4 regions of the Lysinibacillus sp. COL-1 genome follow, and region 2 is predicted to be linked to each of the others. Evidence: riboswitches for the same ligand, from Rfam matches in the RefSeq annotation. Region 2 holds a riboswitch; each other region holds the start of a gene.
What was found. Region 2 has a riboswitch for thiamine pyrophosphate ahead of thiM (hydroxyethylthiazole kinase). Riboswitches for the same ligand answer to the same signal wherever they lie in the genome.
Positions count from the first base shown of each region.

Region 1: it holds a riboswitch for thiamine pyrophosphate, as region 2 does, so the genes downstream of both, AC6BKE_RS19475 (ABC transporter substrate-binding protein) here and thiM (hydroxyethylthiazole kinase) in region 2, are expected to answer to the same signal.
Region 3: it holds a riboswitch for thiamine pyrophosphate, as region 2 does, so the genes downstream of both, thiC (phosphomethylpyrimidine synthase ThiC) here and thiM (hydroxyethylthiazole kinase) in region 2, are expected to answer to the same signal.
Region 4: it holds a riboswitch for thiamine pyrophosphate, as region 2 does, so the genes downstream of both, thiW (energy coupling factor transporter S component ThiW) here and thiM (hydroxyethylthiazole kinase) in region 2, are expected to answer to the same signal.

Region 1 covers NZ_JCAWSJ010000004.1:2,253,517-2,255,721, forward strand. The annotation lists gene AC6BKE_RS19470 (thiamine-binding protein) at 1-67, opposite strand, end outside; gene AC6BKE_RS19475 (ABC transporter substrate-binding protein) at 69-1,064, opposite strand; TPP riboswitch at 1,218-1,328, opposite strand; gene parC (DNA topoisomerase IV subunit A) at 1,448-2,205, opposite strand, start outside.
Region 2 covers NZ_JCAWSJ010000004.1:3,296,824-3,299,028, forward strand. The annotation lists gene mbcS (acyl-CoA synthetase MbcS) at 1-485, opposite strand, end outside; TPP riboswitch at 676-773, shown strand; gene thiM (hydroxyethylthiazole kinase) at 866-1,633, shown strand; gene thiD (bifunctional hydroxymethylpyrimidine kinase/phosphomethylpyrimidine kinase) at 1,621-2,205, shown strand, end outside.
Region 3 covers NZ_JCAWSJ010000002.1:623,301-625,505, reverse strand. The annotation lists gene thiC (phosphomethylpyrimidine synthase ThiC) at 1-1,100, opposite strand, end outside; TPP riboswitch at 1,246-1,360, opposite strand; gene AC6BKE_RS03520 (AEC family transporter) at 1,439-2,205, opposite strand, start outside.
Region 4 covers NZ_JCAWSJ010000004.1:633,845-636,049, reverse strand. The annotation lists gene AC6BKE_RS11270 (MFS transporter) at 1-909, shown strand, start outside; TPP riboswitch at 976-1,083, shown strand; gene thiW (energy coupling factor transporter S component ThiW) at 1,175-1,675, shown strand; gene AC6BKE_RS11260 (VWA domain-containing protein) at 1,897-2,205, opposite strand, start outside.

The DNA.
Region 1 (2,205 bases), 1.0 Mb from region 2:
ACGGTATAACATCCTCAAATTTCTCTGTTTTTGGAATGATTTGAACACTGATTAATGAATTCGCCATCTTATTTGGCCTCCTTTTTAGGTAAGAAATCATTTGTAAAGGCTTGTTTCGCATTAAATTCGCCCTCTAACACGTTGTTGCTAGACATCCATTTTGCATAGTTTTCCCATACAGAAAGCTTTTGCTCTCCCCATTGCTTGGCATCATCCTGATATTTATCGGCTAGCCATTCCTGACTTTTATGCACTAACGCTTGATCTAAATCGGGAGCCGCTTCTATTAAAATATCAGCCGCCTCACTTGGATGTGCTATGGCGTATTCATAGCCCTTCGATGCAGCCGCCACAAACGCTTGAACTAGGTCAGGATTGTCCTGGATCATTTTTTCATTTGTAGCTAGAACAGGTGTATAATAGTCCAGCTGATCACTATAATCTGTTAAGTACAGCATATTAATCTTTTCACCCCGTAGCTCAGCTTCAATACCTGTCCACGCGTAATAAATCCAAGCAAAATCAATATCCTTTTGCATCATCGTGAAAAAATCTAAATCTCCTGCATTGACGATATCTAGTTTATGAATGTCTGCCTTTTCTGTTTGCATCAATGATTGTAGGACAGCTTGCTCTAGTGGAGCCCCCCAACCGCCATAGGTTTTACCTTCGAAATCCTTTGGTGATGTAATACCTTTTGATGCAATAGAAGCAAAGCCAGATGTATTATGTTGAATAATAGCAGCAATGGAGACAAGAGGCACATCTTGCACACGAGCCTGTGTAATCCCTTCCTGATAGCTCACACCAAACTCTGCCTTGCCAGAAGCAACAAGCTGATCGGCTCCTGCCTCCCCAGGCATAATAATGTCAACATCTAAGCCCTGCTCCTCAAAATAACCGAGTTTTTTTGCGACATACAGTCCTGTATGATTTGTATTTGGTGTCCAATCTAAGACCACTGATACTTTTTTCAGCTGATCAGTAGCCTGCTTGTCCTCCTTGTCACTACAGCCCACTAACGTTAAAAGTGCAGCCACTAGAATAAATAACCATTTTTTCATGCGAAGTCCTCCTAGTTGATAATGTGAAAGTGTTCATGATTGAATGTTGTCACCAGAAAGAAAGCGTATGCGTTTGGCAAGATATTGCTTGAAAACATAAAAAAACGCCTAGGATTCCTCCCAGACGTATTGCAATCAATCTTCAAAACTTTGCTTTTTTGAATAGATGTTCCCTACGCTGGTACGAGCCAAATCAGGTTCAAAGGGTCAGCGTCTATCGGACACAATCTCAGCTAGCAACTACTAGCCCCCCTACATTCTTGTGCTATGAACTTTTCGTTGATTATTATACCCATAGTTACGCTAAAATGACAAGATGCTATTTTTGACTAACGACTGCTCTCGTAAAAAAACCCAGCACTCCTAAGAGACTGGGCTTATCATTAGCTTAGTTTCTGTTCTTTTTTAGCCGTTAAAACATGGGAAATGGCCCCATCTGTTGCAATATCCACTTTAAACGAACCGTTGGAATGGCGATCAGCACGCGTCAATGTTTGGACATCAATGAGCTCTTGTACACCTTTTTCCGTTTCAATCACTATTTGCTCCTCATTCGTTGCTTGAATAACTGCCACAATACGGTGAGGATTTGCTTTTAATTCTGTTAATACTTTTAGACCACGTTTTGCACGACTTGCCACTTCAACTTCTGCAACATTCATTTTCTTCACGGCTCCACGCTGTGTGACGATTACCACATATTGTGTAGCATCAGGCTGTAGCACATTGACACCGACTAAGGCTTCTCCATCCTTTAGCGTGATGCCTTTGACACCGCCTGTTTTCACCCCTGTAACTGGTAATTCTTCCAGTGGGAAACGAATCGCATAGGCTGTATCCGTTGTTAACATCAGTTCCACATCATCTGTCACAAACGATGCATAGATCATCGCATCGCCCGCTTTAACATTCATTGTTTTTATTGGCTTCGAATAACGCGTCACCGCATAATCTGCCAGTGGGGAGCGTTTAATTTGACCATCTTTTGTAGCTGTTAAAATATACGTATTTGGCTGCTCGAATGTTTCAAAGCCATACACTGCAATAATAGACTCATCTTCCCCTGTTGGCACAATACTTGAAATATGCTGTCCAAGATCCTTCCAGCGAATATCAGGTAGCTCATGAACAGGCTGGTAAA
Region 2 (2,205 bases):
TAAGTTGTAGGTTGATGGTGCATTTTTTCTAGTAAAGGCTGCCAAGGCTCATGTGCTTTCCCTATGACAAATTGCTGTATGCCCTGTAAATTTCCAACTTCATCAAATTGTTCAATATAGGGCTCATAGGCAACAACCCCTTTAGCATTGGCGTGATGAATGCGATACTCAATATCTTTTGTTCTTAACATTTCTGAGCTTGGAATGATGGTTAAACCTGCTTTTAATGCTGCAATATAAACAATATATGCTTCCACTGAGCGTGGTACCATCACTAAAATCACATCACCCTTCGTTAAACCTTGTAAGGTGAAAACATGTGCTGCTTGATTCGCTTTTTCCATCAAATGTGCATATGTAATAAATTGTACAGCTTGATTTTCTTCATAAATAATTAAAGCATTTTTCGTTGCATCCTGAGCATATTTTTCAATTTCCTCTGTTATGTTATACCATTCTGGTGCAACTAAATCTTGTCTTTTCATGGCAGATGCCCCCTTTTGCTATGACACATTATAAAACTCCTTTTTCAGTATTTTCAATGGTTTGCGCTTAATTTAGGTAAAGTCATGACAACTATCATACCTAGCTATATGGCATCAGTCACGTTTTGTCGATAGGAAAACTAGCTATTGAATACAAATGAAAAGTATGGTACATTTTGGTCAACTAAAAGCAAAATTGCAGGGGGACTCGAAAGAGTTGAGAAGGTAAAACCTGACCCTTTGAACCTGTTAGTTAATACTGACGTAGGGAGCAACAGACATCGATTTTTTCAGATGAAAGGCTCTTTTTCGTGTATTTTCACATAAAAAGAGCCTTTTTGCATGCTTACGTCCATCCACAAAGGAGGACTAAAATTAAAATGATATTTCAAACAATTCGTCAACAGCAACCACTTATTCATTGCATCACAAACTATGTGGTGGCAAATTTCCAAGCAAATGGTTTATTAGCATTAGGTGCTTCGCCCGTTATGGCTGACGATAGCCAAGAGGTTGAGGAAATGGTAGCAATGGCACAAGCATTATTAATTAATATCGGGACACTCAATACTCGCACCAAAAACGCCATGCTGTTAGCAGGAAAAAAAGCTAATGCACTTGGCATTCCAGTTATATTAGATCCAGTTGGGGCAGGGGCTACAACTTATCGCAAGGAAACCGTTCAATACTTACTTGAAAACATACAATTTGCCGTAATTCGCTGTAATATCGGTGAGCTTGCGGCTATAGCCAATGTAGATTGGCAACAGAAAGGTGTAGATAGTGGTCATGGCTCCATGTCACTGGAGACGGAAGCATTACTAGTGGCACAACGATATAATTGTATCGTTATTGTAACAGGTGAACGTGATCTTATAACAAATGGTGAGCATAGCCAGTGGATAGCTGGTGGCCACCCACAAATGACAGAGGTCACTGGTACTGGCTGTTTACTTAGTGCGCTTTGTGGTGCTGCCTATGTCGCAGGTAACAAGCCATACAACCAATTAGCAGAAACACTCACTTACTATAAAAAGGCAGCAGTACTAGCTTCTGCATTCACTGCAGATATCGGTGATTTTCAAATAGCTTTGCTTAATGCTATACATCGTTTATCAAAGGATGGTGAAGCATCATGCATATTGTAACGACGATTGCTGGATCAGATAGTGGTGGCGGTGCTGGTATACAGGCTGATTTAAAAACATTTCAGGAATTAGAGGTGTTCGGCACTTCCGTTATTACAGCTTTAACTGCACAAAATACAACAGGCGTGACAGGTGTTTTCCCCATTGACATTTCGTTTGTGGAAAAACAATTTCAAGCGTTAGTCGAAGATTTTCCGATTGCTGCAATGAAAACAGGCATGCTTTATTCCTCTGGTATTATCCAAGCCATCGCACGCATGATCGGTGAATTAAACATACCACTAATTGTGGATCCCGTGATGATTGCAAAAGGTGGAGAAAGCTTATTACAGCAAGAAGCTATTGAGGCGTTACGCTCATCTTTACTACCACTAGCTACGATTGTTACGCCAAATATACCCGAAGCAGAGGCTCTCACGGGGAGAACCATTCGCCATTTTGAGGATATGAAACAAGTGGCTCAAAGCTTTTTACAGCTAGGTGTACAATGCGTCATTGTAAAGGGTGGGCATTTAGCAGAACCACTTTATGCCATTGATTATGTATTTTTCAAAAATGGACAATCTTTTTCG
Region 3 (2,205 bases), on a different contig from region 2:
TCATCATTGGCATCTGCAATGGAACCTGGGCGTAAGCCATCTCCTAAAGAAAAAGCAACATCATATGTCTTCATAATTTCACAGATTTCCTCAAAATGTGTATAAAGGAAATTCTCTTGATGATGAAATAAACACCACTGTGCCATAATTGAACCACCACGTGACACAATGCCTGTTACACGATTTGCTGTAAGAGGTACATAGCGTAAAAGAACACCCGCATGTATCGTGAAATAATCAACCCCCTGCTCTGCTTGCTCAATGAGCGTATCACGATAAACTTCCCACGTTAAATCCTCGGCTATGCCATTTACTTTTTCTAAAGCCTGATAAATGGGCACCGTTCCCACTGGCACTGCAGCATTTCGAATAATCCATTCTCTCGTTGTATGAATATGTTTACCAGTCGAGAGATCCATAATATTATCGGCACCCCAGCGTGTAGCCCATGTCATTTTCTCAACTTCTTCTGCTATTGACGACGACACCGCGGAATTTCCAATGTTTGCATTGATTTTCACATGGAAGTTGCGACCAATAATCATCGGCTCTGCCTCAGGGTGATTAATATTAGAAGGCATAATAGCCCGACCTGCTGCAATTTCTGAACGAACAAATTCAGGATCCATGTTTTCACGTATCGCCACAAACTCCATTTCCGGCGTTATCATTCCATTTCGTGCATAGTGAAGCTGTGTTACATTTTTACCCCTTTTTGCACGTAAAGGCTTCCGCTCCAATTCAGGGAAAACATTTTCTTGAATGCGCGGATCATCAACACGACGAAAACCGTTATCCTCAGGTTTAATCGTACGCCCCTCATATTCCTCAACATCTCCTCTTTCTTCTATCCATGCACGTCGCAAAGCAGGCAGACCCTTTGTAATATCAACGTGATAATTCGGATCTGTGTATGGACCACTCGTATCATATACTCGAATAGGGGCATTTTTTTCATCCCCAAAGCTACCAGTCGTTGGGCTTAATGCGATTTCACGCATAGGTACTAAAATATCTGGACGTGATCCTTCCACATACACTTTTTTGCTTCCTTCAAAGCTAGACATAATCGTAATGTTCTTTTCACTAACTACTGACATGAGCTACTTCTCTCCCTTAAATGTAATTTGATACAAGGACCGAAAATCTAGCTCACTCCAACAAATAAAGAAAGGCCGAATCCAAAATATTTTTTTGGATCCGGCCATGAATGTAAAGGTCTAGTAATTGCACACGACATACGATGCAATAGCTTCTTAACTTTCCCACGCTGGTATGAGCCAGATCAGGTCCAAAGGGTCAAGAAACTTCTAAGCGTTTCCCTCTCAGCCTGACTCATCAGACTCCCCTAGTTAATACTATTTAGTTTGATGCTAGTGTAGCAGATATTTCTAAGAGATGGAAGTTTTCCATTCAATATTTTAAAATTTTCATCCAACTAAGTAAATAATACTTCCGCAAGATAAATCACGATCGTTACTGTTAGACAGCTCACAATGGTTGAAAATAAAACAGTTTGCGCAGCTGTAGCTGATTCCACATCGTATTCTAATGCTAGACTAGAGCTATTGCGAGATGTTGGGAAGGCACTGGCTATAAACAGAGATTGTGCGACAACTCCATCTAACCCCAATACATAAATAATGACCAATGCTACAGCTGGTCCGATAACTAATCTTGTAAAACAGCTAACAAAAACAGTTTTATTAAACATAGATTTGATTTCAAGCTGTGATAATTGTGCGCCTAATGTAATTAAGGCTACAGCAATAAATCCATCTGCGACATGCTCTACAGGTATTTTGATAAACTCCGGTATACCAATATTAAAATAGTTCATAGCGACACCAATAATTAGCGCATGAATAATGGGCATTTTAAAGAAATCTTTGATGATTGTCATACCCGATTTCGTAGAGGAAATTAAATTGTACAAACCATATGTATAAGTTGTCATATTTTGAAATATAACGAGCATGACCTGAATGGCTACACCAATAGGTTGTGTTACAAAAATCATTTGGGCCACTGGAATACCATAATTTCCAGAGTTAATGAGCACAACACTATTTTTAAAGACGGCTGCCTCCGTTTTGGCCAAACCAAGCCCTTTCGCTAAAAAATGACTGAGTATCATTTGACTCCCAATAAAAAGCACAATAAATAACCCGACTTCTCCCAGAACAGACAGCTCTACACGTGTTT
Region 4 (2,205 bases), 2.7 Mb from region 2:
GTCTGGATGCTATTTTTAGCACGCTTTTTAGGCGGTCTAGGTTCCGCATTTGTTGCACCTCCTATTATGGCATTTGTAGCTGACGTTACTACCTACGAGGAACGTGGAAAAGGTATGAGTATGTTGGGTGCTGCTATGTCACTGGGCTTTATGATAGGGCCAGGAATAGGTGGTTTCTTAGCAAAGGTTAGTTTACATTTTCCATTTTTCACGGCAGGAGTTGCTGCCATACTTGCATCTGTTTTATCTTACTTTTTATTACCATCTACTAAACCAAACACTTCACATGACAAGCAAAAGCAAGAAAATCTGGCGAAGCAAATGGCTCGTTCCATACATATGCCTTATTTCGTTATGCTCATTATCATGCTCGTGTTCTCGTTCGGAATTGCCAACTTCCAAACAACCTTGTCATTATTTGTGACAGAAAAGTTTAATTACACACCCGTAGATATTGCGATTATTTTAGTTGTCGGTGGTGCTTTTGGGGTAGTTGTACAAATGTTTGTGATTACACCACTTTTTAATCGCTTTGGTGAAATGAAAGTTGTGTTAGTCAATTTATTTATTGCATCTGTTGCTATTTTCTTAATATTGTTTGTATCTGGCTTCGCTCTTATATTAGTTGTAGCAACTATTTTCTCTACAGCAACAACACTAATTCGTCCTGCTGTAAATACACTAATTTCAAAGCTTGCAGAGAAAGAACAAGGGTTTGCTGCGGGCTTGAATAATGCTTACATGAGCCTTGGCAATATGATTGGACCAGCCTTAGCAGGTTTACTATTTGACTGGAATATGAACAGTCCATATATTTTCGGATCTATCATATTATTAGCCTGCTTCTTCCTTGCACTCATCTGGACATTGAAAAAAGCACCTCATCTAATGCATCCTGATACGAAATAGTCAGAAAAATCATTGACTATTTTTAACATTATGTTACAGTAATGTTGGTTAATAAAATTGAATGATATTTACCACTAGGGGAGCCTTTAAAAGGCTGAGACGTATATGATGATGTACGGACCCTTTGAACCTGATCTAGTTCATACTAGCGGAGGGAAGTGGCGCTACTTGCTATTATCATTGTCTATGCAAGGCCGCTTCCTATTGTTTAAAGGAAGCGGCCTTTTAATTTCCCTCATGATTTTATTCAAGAGGAGTGAACCTTATGTCAATTCGTAAAATGACAATCATGGCTTTATTAGTAGCGATTGCTGTAGCAGGATCTATCTTTGTATCCATACCAACAGGCATCGCACGCGCCTACCCCGTTCAGCATGCTGTTAACGTAATAGGAGCTATTATACTAGGACCCGTGCCAACAGTTCTAGTTGCCTTTGTGACAGCCATCATTCGTATCTTTACTGGTACAGGCTCTCTTTTAGCGATTCCTGGTAGCGTCATTGGAGCATTGTGTGCGGCCCTTGCCTACAAATACAGTAGAAAATCATGGCTAGCAGGATTCGGCGAAGTTTTTGGCACTGGTATTTTAGCTTCACTTATTGCCGTACCCTATGCAAAATTGCTTATGGAGACATCCGTAGCCGCATTATTCTTCATGCCAGCCTTTTTAACATCAAGTACCATCGGGGCCATCTTAGGTGTTATGGTAGCTAGCACTTTGCGAAAATCGGTACTAGTAAAGAGTTTTAATTCTTCGCTTTATTGAGTGGTGCTGAGTGCTTTTTGATTTTGGAAATTCTTTAAGATGTGCGAGAAGATTCCTTTTCTAGTCTTTGAGCGGGGTTCGTTTCTTTATGAGCGTCTCTCCCCCGAGAAGCACTTTTCGAAAGCGGCACTGTGTCAATCACCTTTGCACCCTTTTTTAAAACCTCAAAGCATTCAAAAAAGCAGTGCAAAATGGAATGATTTTGCACTGCCTTCACTCTATTATGATCGTTTTTTCATACCCTTTAATAGCTGGGCTACGTTCGTGTCTTCTGCTTGTACAGGTTTCTCCTCAATTGGCTGCTCTTTTTTATTCGTTTTTGTTAGGAAACTCCACCCAAAACGTCTTATGGTAATATCCATAAAGAATAGAAGCATACTTGCTAAAAGAAGCCATGTGGCAATGTTTTGTCGATCCGCTCCTTTGGTTGTAAAGTCACGGAACACATCTTGTGGTTCTTTTAAAACGGCTCCCCCTGTTTGATTTGTTAACTCTTCAACCAGTTTTTCATTAACAGGGAGCAGTTCATA